2 linked regions of the Parashewanella spongiae genome follow. The protein of the gene in region 1 binds, or shares a complex with, the protein of each later gene. Links are inferred from orthologs where the notes say so. Each region holds a gene or a part of one and is shown on either strand. Other genes may lie near its edges.

Region 1 (6,321 bases):
TAAAGTTTGATTCTGGAACCATGAAAATTCATATTAAGCGTGACTTAGCTGGTGCCTATGGCATCACCATGCAAGATATAGGGCAAACATTATCCACCATGATGAGCGCGGGCTACATTAATCGCATTAATCTTGATGGACGCGCTTATGAAGTGATCCCTCAGGTAGAGCGAATATTACGCTCCAGCCCAGAGTCCTTGTCTCATTATTACGTAACAGCAGCCGATGGTCGTTCGATTCCTTTATCTAGCCTAATTGAGATTGAAATGATCACCGAACCTCGCTCTTTGCCTCATTTTAACCAGATGAATTCTCTAACTGTTGGTGGTGTCGCCAAACCTGGTGTGGCAATCGGTGATGCCATTAGTTTCTTACAAAACATCGGCGACAATGAATTGCCCAGAGGTTATCGCTATAGCTTTTTGGGTGAATCACGCCAATATGTCACTGAAGGCAGCGCCTTGTACACCACTTTTGTATTAGCTTTGTTGATCATCTTTTTAGTGCTCGCCAGTCAATTCGAGAGCATTCGAGACCCATTTGTCATCCTAATCTCCGTACCTTTAGCTATCAGTGGTGCCTTAATTGCGTTAGGTTGGACGCATATCTTTGGGTTATCGTCGATGAACATCTATACCCAAGTGGGACTCATTACTTTGGTCGGCTTAATCACTAAACACGGTATATTGATGTGTGAAGTCGCTAAAGAAGAACAACTACATAGAGGGTTTGATAGGATTGAGGCAATAAAATATGCCGCTTCTATTCGCCTTAGGCCAATTTTAATGACGACAGCAGCGATGATAGCAGGTTTGATACCTTTGCTCATGGCTGGCGGTGCAGGTGCTGCCGCTCGTTTTAATATTGGGTTAGTGATTGTCTCCGGACTTGGGATTGGCACCATATTCACCTTATTTGTGTTACCTGTGATTTATTCTTATATCGCAGAAAAACATGAAGCATTGCCTGTATTTGACGAAGGTTAATGGTAATCAGCTAATCCTCAACGCAGCATTACGTAGAAAGACTTTTACATGATGCTGCGGTATCATCTTAATTAACATCTCCAATAATTGAATAGACTATGTTGAAACCTAAAAAGATTGAAGAAATTGCTAAGCAACTGACAGATAACATGCCAGCAGGGCTAAAACAGTTTGCTGGAGAGTTTGAAGAAAAAAGCAAACAAGTATTACAAAATCAGTTGATGAAGCTAGATTTTGTTTCTCGAGAAGAATTTGAAGTACAACAACATGTGTTGTTAAAAACGAGAGAAAAGTTAGAGTTATTACAATCTCAAGTTGCAGAGCTTGAACGTCAGTTTAACGACCAAGTAAAGTAAAACTATTGAGATCAGACTTATTCTGATCTCAATTTTCAGCATACAAGTAATGCTAAGGGATCTAGCGATTTAGAAGGTACCAGTCTTTGTCATACCAGCGAAGGCTGGTATCCAGTGACTTTTATAGAAAAAAGCAAAAGCCCTAAACTACCGACATACAAAACTATCGTAACTTCGTTTCCAGCCTGCGCTGGAGTGACACGAACTCATCGATATGCTTTCTTCCGCAACTTTCCTAACGTTCTGAATTATCCTTATCATCAATTCTATGTTCTGGCTTTACTTCTTCTGACTTACGCTCAAAATCACCTTCAAAGGTATTATGGTCATTCGGGCCTGAACCATTTGAAGAAAATGGATTGTGACCCGATTGATTAAATTGACCTTGGTTCACCATGTTTACTCGCATTCTTTTAAACATGAAAGCCGCAATAGGCGCACGAGTAATGGGTGTCAAAAATAATAAACCAATAAAATCAGTAATAAACCCAGGTAACACTAGAAATACCCCAGCGATGGCCAGCATCATCCCTTCGACTATTTCTTTACCAGGAGTTTCACCATTAGCCAATTTCGCACGTACATTGTGCAAGGTTTCAAGACCTTGACTACGTACTAATGAACCGCCAACTACAGCGGTAAATATGACTAAACCAACAGTATTCCATGTACCTATTACACCGCCGACATGGATCATCAAAGATAATTCCAATACTGGGATAAGAATAAATAATAAAAGCAGCACAGGTAACATGAATACACCAAATATTTTAGAGTCTATGAATAGTTTATTGGGGTAAAACGGTCTAATTTCAAGTCTAGGCACAAACTACTCAATAAAATAGTGAGTTAAAGTTAATTGAGACTTAATGCAAATCAAGCATAATTATAATTAACATAGTAATCTTCATTTGAATATTTACTATAAACAGCTTGAGATTTTTGGTTAAACCTAAATAAATCGGTTGGGAGCATTCATATACGCAGAAAAAATTACTGATAGAAAGGCATGAATAGCAGCAAGTAGTGGTTACCGACATACAAAACTATCGTTACTTCGTTTCTACTTGCAAAATTTATAACGCAGCTATCGGTGATTTTGGTAAGTATATGAATGTTCAGCATTCACCTGATGGGTGAATTCGGGTTGTTTAACTTTGTATTTAACTTCAATAGATTAAAGTTAAATTGTGCGTTCAACCGATTTATTTAGGTTAAACAAGAGCTAGATTGTACGTAAGCGTTACTGCACATTTTTTTCAAATATGCGACGCTACCATTTTTGTATTTCGACTGGATGAAAACAACGATATCCCATGAAAAAATTACTTAATCTCCTTTTTATTAGCTTTTTGGTATGTGTGCCAATAGCTCACAGTGAAGGCATTTTTGATAACGGAGGGGGGAGCTTTTTTAACTCTGAGCCCGAATTACTACCAGTAGAAAAAGCATTTGATTTTGAAGCAAAGCAGCAAGGTAATATTGTTAAGTTAAGCTGGGTGGTGGCTGATGGCTACTACATGTATAAGAGTAAACTTAAATTTGAAAGCCAAAATGCGACTTTAGGAGATATCGAACTACCCGAAGGTAAAATTCACACTGACGAATATTTTGGTGAACAAGAAGTCTACATTAATTTTGTCGAAATCCCTGTTGCGTTAAAAAATGCCATTAAAGACGGTTCTATTACAGTCACCTTTATGGGTTGTGCTGAAGGAAAGCTCTGCTATCCTCCTACCAAGCGTACTGTGCAGCTTTCCGAAGTTACTGACAATCCCGGCACGACTAATACGGGAACGCCGACACAACAAAGTGTTTCTGAGCCAATCACTCAACAAGATTCTTTGAACAAAATGCTCAGCACAGATAATCTATTTTTAACCTTGCTGATCTTTTTTGGTCTGGGTGTTGGTCTGGCTCTAACGCCTTGCGTATTTCCAATGTATCCCATTTTATCCGGCATTATTGTTGGCCAAGGTCAAAAACTCTCGATGAAAAAAGGTTTCGCCTTATCGATGGCTTACGTCCAAGGTATGGCGATCACATATTCATTATTGGGTCTAATTGTTGCCTCTGCTGGACTAAAATATCAGGCGGCACTACAACACCCAGCGGTATTACTTGTACTGGCAACGCTGTTCATCGTGTTAAGTTTGTCAATGTTTGGATTGTACGACCTCAAATTGCCTTCAAAATGGCAAGAGAAGATGAATAATGCGTCAAACAACCAAAAAGGCGGCAACCTCATTGGCGTATTTGCTATGGGCGCAATTTCGGGTCTCGTTGCTTCACCTTGTACATCAGCTCCACTTTCTGGAGTCCTCATTTATATCGCACAAACAGGTAATGTTTTCCTCGGTTTCATTGCGTTATACGTATTAAGCATGGGAATGGGTTTACCTTTGTTAATCATGGGTACATCGGGCGGTAAGTTATTACCTCGAGCTGGAGGATGGATGGAAATCGTCAAAACCATTTTTGGTTTCCTATTGATTGCTGTCTCTATCATGATGGTCGGCCGTATTTGGCCTGGTGTCGTTTCCGATGTGCTGTGGTCAGTGTGGGGAGTCACCCTAACAGGTTACTTGATGCATCAGAATAAAGCATCGCAGTTTAACTGGAAGCAAACTACCCGCTCAGTCATCCTGATCCTTACACTAATGGGCAGTTTCTCTTATGGTTTCCAAGCGGTAATGAATCACCTAGGTTTTAACCTTGCCACTACTGAACATGCCGTTGTGGGCGAGCAAGAAAACCATGGCTTTATACGTGTTAAAACCCTTGCTGATCTCAAATCTGAAATAGCTAAAGCAAGTGCTCAAGAAAAAGTCGTGATGTTTGATTTATATGCTGACTGGTGCGTGGCCTGTAAAGAATTCGAAAACATTACCTTTAAAGATCCTGAAGTTGCAAAACGTATGAATCAAATCGTATTACTTCAAGCCGATGTTACTGGTAACGATGACGACGACATCGAAATCATGGAAAACTATGATGTACTGGGTTTACCAACCTTGATGTTTTTCGACGGACAGGGACAACTTAGAGATGAGTATCGTGTCGCTGGTTTCATGGGGCCCGAAGAGTTTGCATCACATTTAGATTTATTGCTGAAATAACCATTACCTTCCCTTTTTCAGAGGTATTAATTAATATTATTAATGCCTCTGATTATGCTCAACCACATAAATAACTAATACCAATTACAGTAATTAATCTCTCACTCAGCAAGAGATAAAGGTTTTCAGTACAAGGCGCATGTTCGAAGTACTATATTCCCTACAACCGCCATACAAAGCTGGCGTTCAACGCACTTCGTGCTTTTGTCGGGATAATTCAAGAACGTGCAACGCAGTAATGGAAACCTTTAGCCTTGCCCTTCGGGAGCTTGTATGCACACACTTTGTGTTTATAAAGAGTACTTCACAAAATTATCTCAACGTAGATAACTATGTTTTCACCAATTTCGTTTGTACTTTGTACGCATACATAGCTCTGAGTTGAGCATTTAATTACTGTAATTGATATTATTTGCTTAGTTCATTTCTGAAATTTTGATTTTAAGGAATTAAAGTTTGCGCGCCGTGTTATTTCTTCTGGTTTTTTATGGTAGAACTTAGGCCAATTTACTTTTCCTTGGGAATTTAGGTTTTTAGGATTTTGTATTGCCCACTTAAAATTGCTTTCTTTAATGGCACCAATAAAATCATAGGTGTGGCAACGTAATCCCCTTTTGTTGGTTTCTTCAGTAAGACTATCTAGGTTAACAGTATTGTCATCAATAAAATGGACTTCGTCATATTCTTTGCCTTGAGTTTTTTGAAAATCAAGGAATCGTTTTAACCTCCCTCCTTTTTCACTCTGCAGCTCCCTCCATCTTGTATACTGCTTGCTATTCAGGCCATAAGGTTTAGGAGGAATTTCATCGATAGTAATATCTCTTCCTAATTCAATACCCGCTTGTTGTAGTTTAAAGCGTGTTCCTCGTCCGTTTGTCAATAATAAAATTTTGGCACCTTGTGCTTTTTCAGTAATTTTTGTAATAACCGCTTTAAACTCTGACGGACCACCGATTGCATCAACTTTAGAGTTGTCGGAGACATGCTTACCGCTCACATCATCAAATTTTATCTTAGCGGCTAATATCACTTCATCAACATCGAAAATGATTAAAGGTTTACTACCTGTAATACTTTCAGGGATGGCATTAAAATCCATAACATTACGATGGTGAGTTCGATGTTTGCCCACCTTTTCAATTTCATTTTCTTTAACAACCAACGGATTATGGCTATTAAGTTTTTCGCTTAGCTCTTTAGCTACCTGACTAGCGCCGTGGAATTTTGCCATGAGTTTTTGCCAAGGCGTTGCATATTTAACTTTAAAGTTTGCTCCATCGTGGCTAACTAGAAACGTTTTATTTTTTAATTTTCCTGTGGTTGGATGGCGCATGGTAAACGTCACTCTAAAACGTTCACCTTCAAGTATCTTTGTGTGATCCACAATATTTTGTAGTTCACTAGGCTTCATTTTTTCAACAAGCGGTTTTTGCCAGTGGCCTTTTATGGGTGTGGTCATCCGTGAACTCAAGAATAATTAACTATATTTATAAGTATAGTAACAACTTTAAAACCTTGAGCGAGATTATCTCTTTTCTGTAGATACCAACAAAAAAGCCATACATTTCATGTATGGCTTTATCCAACTTAAACAATCAGTTGATACTCGGAACGTAATATCTTAATAATTTCATCCTTAGGATGTTCTGGGACCTTAATCTGAGTCCCTACTGCTTTACTCGCAATGTCTAAATAAGTTTTTGATACGTCCATCATCGACTTTAGCGGTAAAGCATTATTACGCGCTAAAGCTTCACGTTCAGGCATACGTTTTTTATTTAATAAGATATCTGGATCAGGAAAGTGGCTTAATAACATTTGACGAAAACTTTCTTTTGAGTTTTCAACAACCCTTCCATT
Region 2 (2,942 bases), 4.1 Mb from region 1 along the record:
ACTCAGCGATAATACATTAGCCTCCTATCGTACTGATCTGCGTCACCTTGATAAGTTTGTTCAACAAAAGCGTGCTTCACTGACCACTGCTACTCGTGCTGATATACAAGATTTTCTAGAAAAACGTTTCAGTGACGGTGCATCTAATGCCAGTAGTGCTCGGTTACTCAGCAGCATGCGACGATTATTTCGTTACTTACTCACAAAAAAAATCATTACTGAAGATCCAACAGCCTTGGTTCAATCGCCTAAACTCTCAAAACGATTACCAGAAAGCTTGACGGAAATCGAAGTCGAAAAGCTACTAAACGCCCCTTCGAATAACGATCCAATCGAAGCTCGAGATGCCGCGATGCTTGAGCTATTATACGCTACCGGGCTTAGAGTCAGCGAATTAGTATCATTAACAGTTGAGCAACTAAGTTTACGTCAAGGCGTAGTGAGGATAACTGGTAAAGGAGGCAAGGAGCGCTTAGTCCCGTTAGGAGAAATTGCCACAGAGCAAGTTGAACAGTACATAAACTTTGTCAGAAATGATTTATTAAAGAATAAACCTTCTGACGTGTTATTTCCTTCTAAACGCGGCACACAAATGACCCGCCAAACTTTCTGGCATAGGATCAAAACGTACAGTATCCGCGCTGGTATCAACGCCCATTTATCACCACACACATTAAGACATGCTTTTGCCACTCATTTACTTAACCACGGGGCCGATCTCAGAGTAGTACAGCTTTTATTAGGTCACAGTGATTTGTCGACCACACAAATATATACTCACGTGGCTAATGCTCGATTACAAGAATTACACAGTGAACATCATCCTCGTGGTTAGTACAACATTGCCAGAAAGCAGCGAAAGCATTTGATTATTAAACTATTAAACTCATGCACTTTCATTGTTTACAGGTATAATTACCTGAATAAAGAATCCTTCATTTGCTTTAGTTAAAATAAGCTTGTAACTTTTAAGCAAATACTCAGGTCTAAAATATAAGACTCTAAACCAGTTAGATTAGGACAATCCATGAAGTTACCCCGTATTTTGTCATTGTTAAGTATATTAGCTGTGACTTCCGCCTTCGCCGCAAACCAGACAGTATCATTACCTGACGCTGATGCAATTAAAGCCAAACTTCAAAATTCAATTGGGGTGAAAGTCATCGCGATGCAAGACTCGCCAATTAAAGATCTTTATCTTGCTATGACAGATCGCGGCATACTGTATATCAGCAAGGACGGCTCAAAAGTGTTGCATGGCAACATGTACGATTTAAATAATCGCATGAAAAATTTAACTGAAGCCGCCATGGCGAAACCAAGAGTTGAACAGCTTAAAAAGTTTGAACCTGATATGTTGGTCTATAAAGCTAAAGACGAAAAACACGTGATAACCGTATTCACAGACATCACTTGTGGTTACTGTCGTAAATTGCATAATCAAATGCAAGAATACAATGATGATGGCATTACAGTTCGCTACTTAGCCTTTCCTCGAGCAGGAGTTCCCTCTAGTGTAGCTAGCGAAATGGAAGCCATTTGGTGTGCCAAAGATCCGCTTAAAGCTATGACCGATGCTAAAGCTGGCAAAGACGTTACCAATAAAAGTTGTAATGCTAACATTGCCCAGCAATACGAATTAGGGCAAAGCTTTGGCGTAAATGGTACGCCTGCTATTGTTTTAGATGACGGCACGCTCATCCCAGGTTATCAACCGCCTGAACAGTTATTGAAAACCATAGAAAACCACTAAAAAATCCGCTAGGATTTGGAAAAGGCGGCTTAAGCCGCTTCTTTTTTATGTTCTTCATTCTTGATCAATTTGGAACTTTCTGTGCATTATAATGTTATTCGTCGTCCAAATGTTGATGACTCACACCTGCCTGCAACCTTACCATTTTTATTAAAACAGCTGTACGCACGCAGAGGGGTTACTGTCAGGGACTGTAACAGCAGCCTAGCGTCGTTATTACGTCCTGATACTATGAAGGGTCAACAACAAGCCGCAACTTTAATTTGTGACGCTATCGAATCTAACAAAGCCATCATCATCGTCGGTGACTTTGATGCCGACGGCGCGACATCAACTAGCATTTGCTTATTGGCGCTGAAGATGATGGGTGCCAAGCGTGTCAGTTATCTCATTCCAAATCGCTTTGATTACGGTTATGGTTTAAGCCCTGAAATCGTTGAAATTGCCGCTCAACAAGGTGCCGAACTGCTCATTACTGTTGATAACGGTATATCTTCCATTACCGGTGTTGCTGCAGCTAATCAACTCGATATCCCAGTAGTGGTTACTGATCATCATTTGGCTGGAGATACCCTTCCTGAGGCGGCAGCCATTGTCAATCCAAACCAACCTGACTGCCCTTTTGCCAGTAAGGCTATTGCTGGAGTTGGGGTTGCCTTTTATTTAATGAGTTCAATTCGTGCTGAGCTTAAACGTCGAAATTGGTTTGAATCTCAACACATCATTGAACCTAATCTTGCTATTTTATTAGACATTGTCGCATTAGGAACCGTCGCCGATGTCGTCCCTTTAGATTCAAACAATCGCATCATCGTCGAAGCGGGTTTACGCCGAGTTCGATCGGGTCGCTGCCGAGTAGGGATCACAGCCTTGCTTGAAATTGCTAAAAGAAATCCACAACGAGTAGTTGCATCCGATTTTGGTTTTGCTGTAGGTCCTAGACTTAATGCCGCTGGTCGGCTTGATGAAATGTCACTCGGTGTAGAATTGTTACTTTGTGAGGACATCAATAAAGCACGTACCATGGCCGCTGAGCTTGATGGCTTAAATCAAGAACGCCGTGAAATCGAAGCGGGGATGCAACATGAAGCCCTCGCAAAATTAAAACAACTCAATATTAATGACGACAACCTGCCCCAAGGGTTAGTCGTATATCAACAAGATTGGCATCAAGGTGTGATCGGCATTT

Evidence for each region.
Region 2: the proteins of E2I05_RS02510 (region 1) and dsbC are in contact, whole or in part, in a crystal structure (PDB 1JZD), measured with the Escherichia coli proteins. The link is inferred for Parashewanella spongiae from one-to-one orthologs.

Annotation. Positions count from the first base shown.
Region 1 is NZ_CP037952.1:708,232-714,552, reverse strand. What follows is about bases 2,068-5,059. They hold E2I05_RS02510 (protein-disulfide reductase DsbD), read left to right. Parts: upstream 2,068-2,658; coding sequence 2,659-4,461; downstream 4,462-5,059. Other genes in these bases: E2I05_RS02505 (hypothetical protein), read right to left, coding at 4,883-5,059; E2I05_RS02515 (FxsA family protein), read right to left, coding at 2,068-2,096. In the rest of the region: E2I05_RS02525 (multidrug efflux RND transporter permease subunit), read left to right, coding at 1-986; ubiquinone biosynthesis accessory factor UbiK, read left to right, coding at 1,085-1,342; more of E2I05_RS02515, read right to left, coding at 1,578-2,067; more of E2I05_RS02505, read right to left, coding at 5,060-5,920; E2I05_RS02500 (phosphoribosylaminoimidazolesuccinocarboxamide synthase), read right to left, coding at 6,049-6,321. UniProt on the Escherichia coli protein: Required to facilitate the formation of correct disulfide bonds in some periplasmic proteins and for the assembly of the periplasmic c-type cytochromes.
Region 2 is NZ_CP037952.1:4,813,675-4,816,616, forward strand. The notes cover bases 1-2,890. They hold dsbC (bifunctional protein-disulfide isomerase/oxidoreductase DsbC), read left to right. Parts: upstream 1-1,027; coding sequence 1,028-1,753; downstream 1,754-2,890. Other genes in these bases: xerD (site-specific tyrosine recombinase XerD), read left to right, coding at 1-835; recJ (single-stranded-DNA-specific exonuclease RecJ), read left to right, coding at 1,835-2,890. Outside these bases: more of recJ, read left to right, coding at 2,891-2,942. UniProt on the Escherichia coli protein: Acts as a disulfide isomerase, interacting with incorrectly folded proteins to correct non-native disulfide bonds.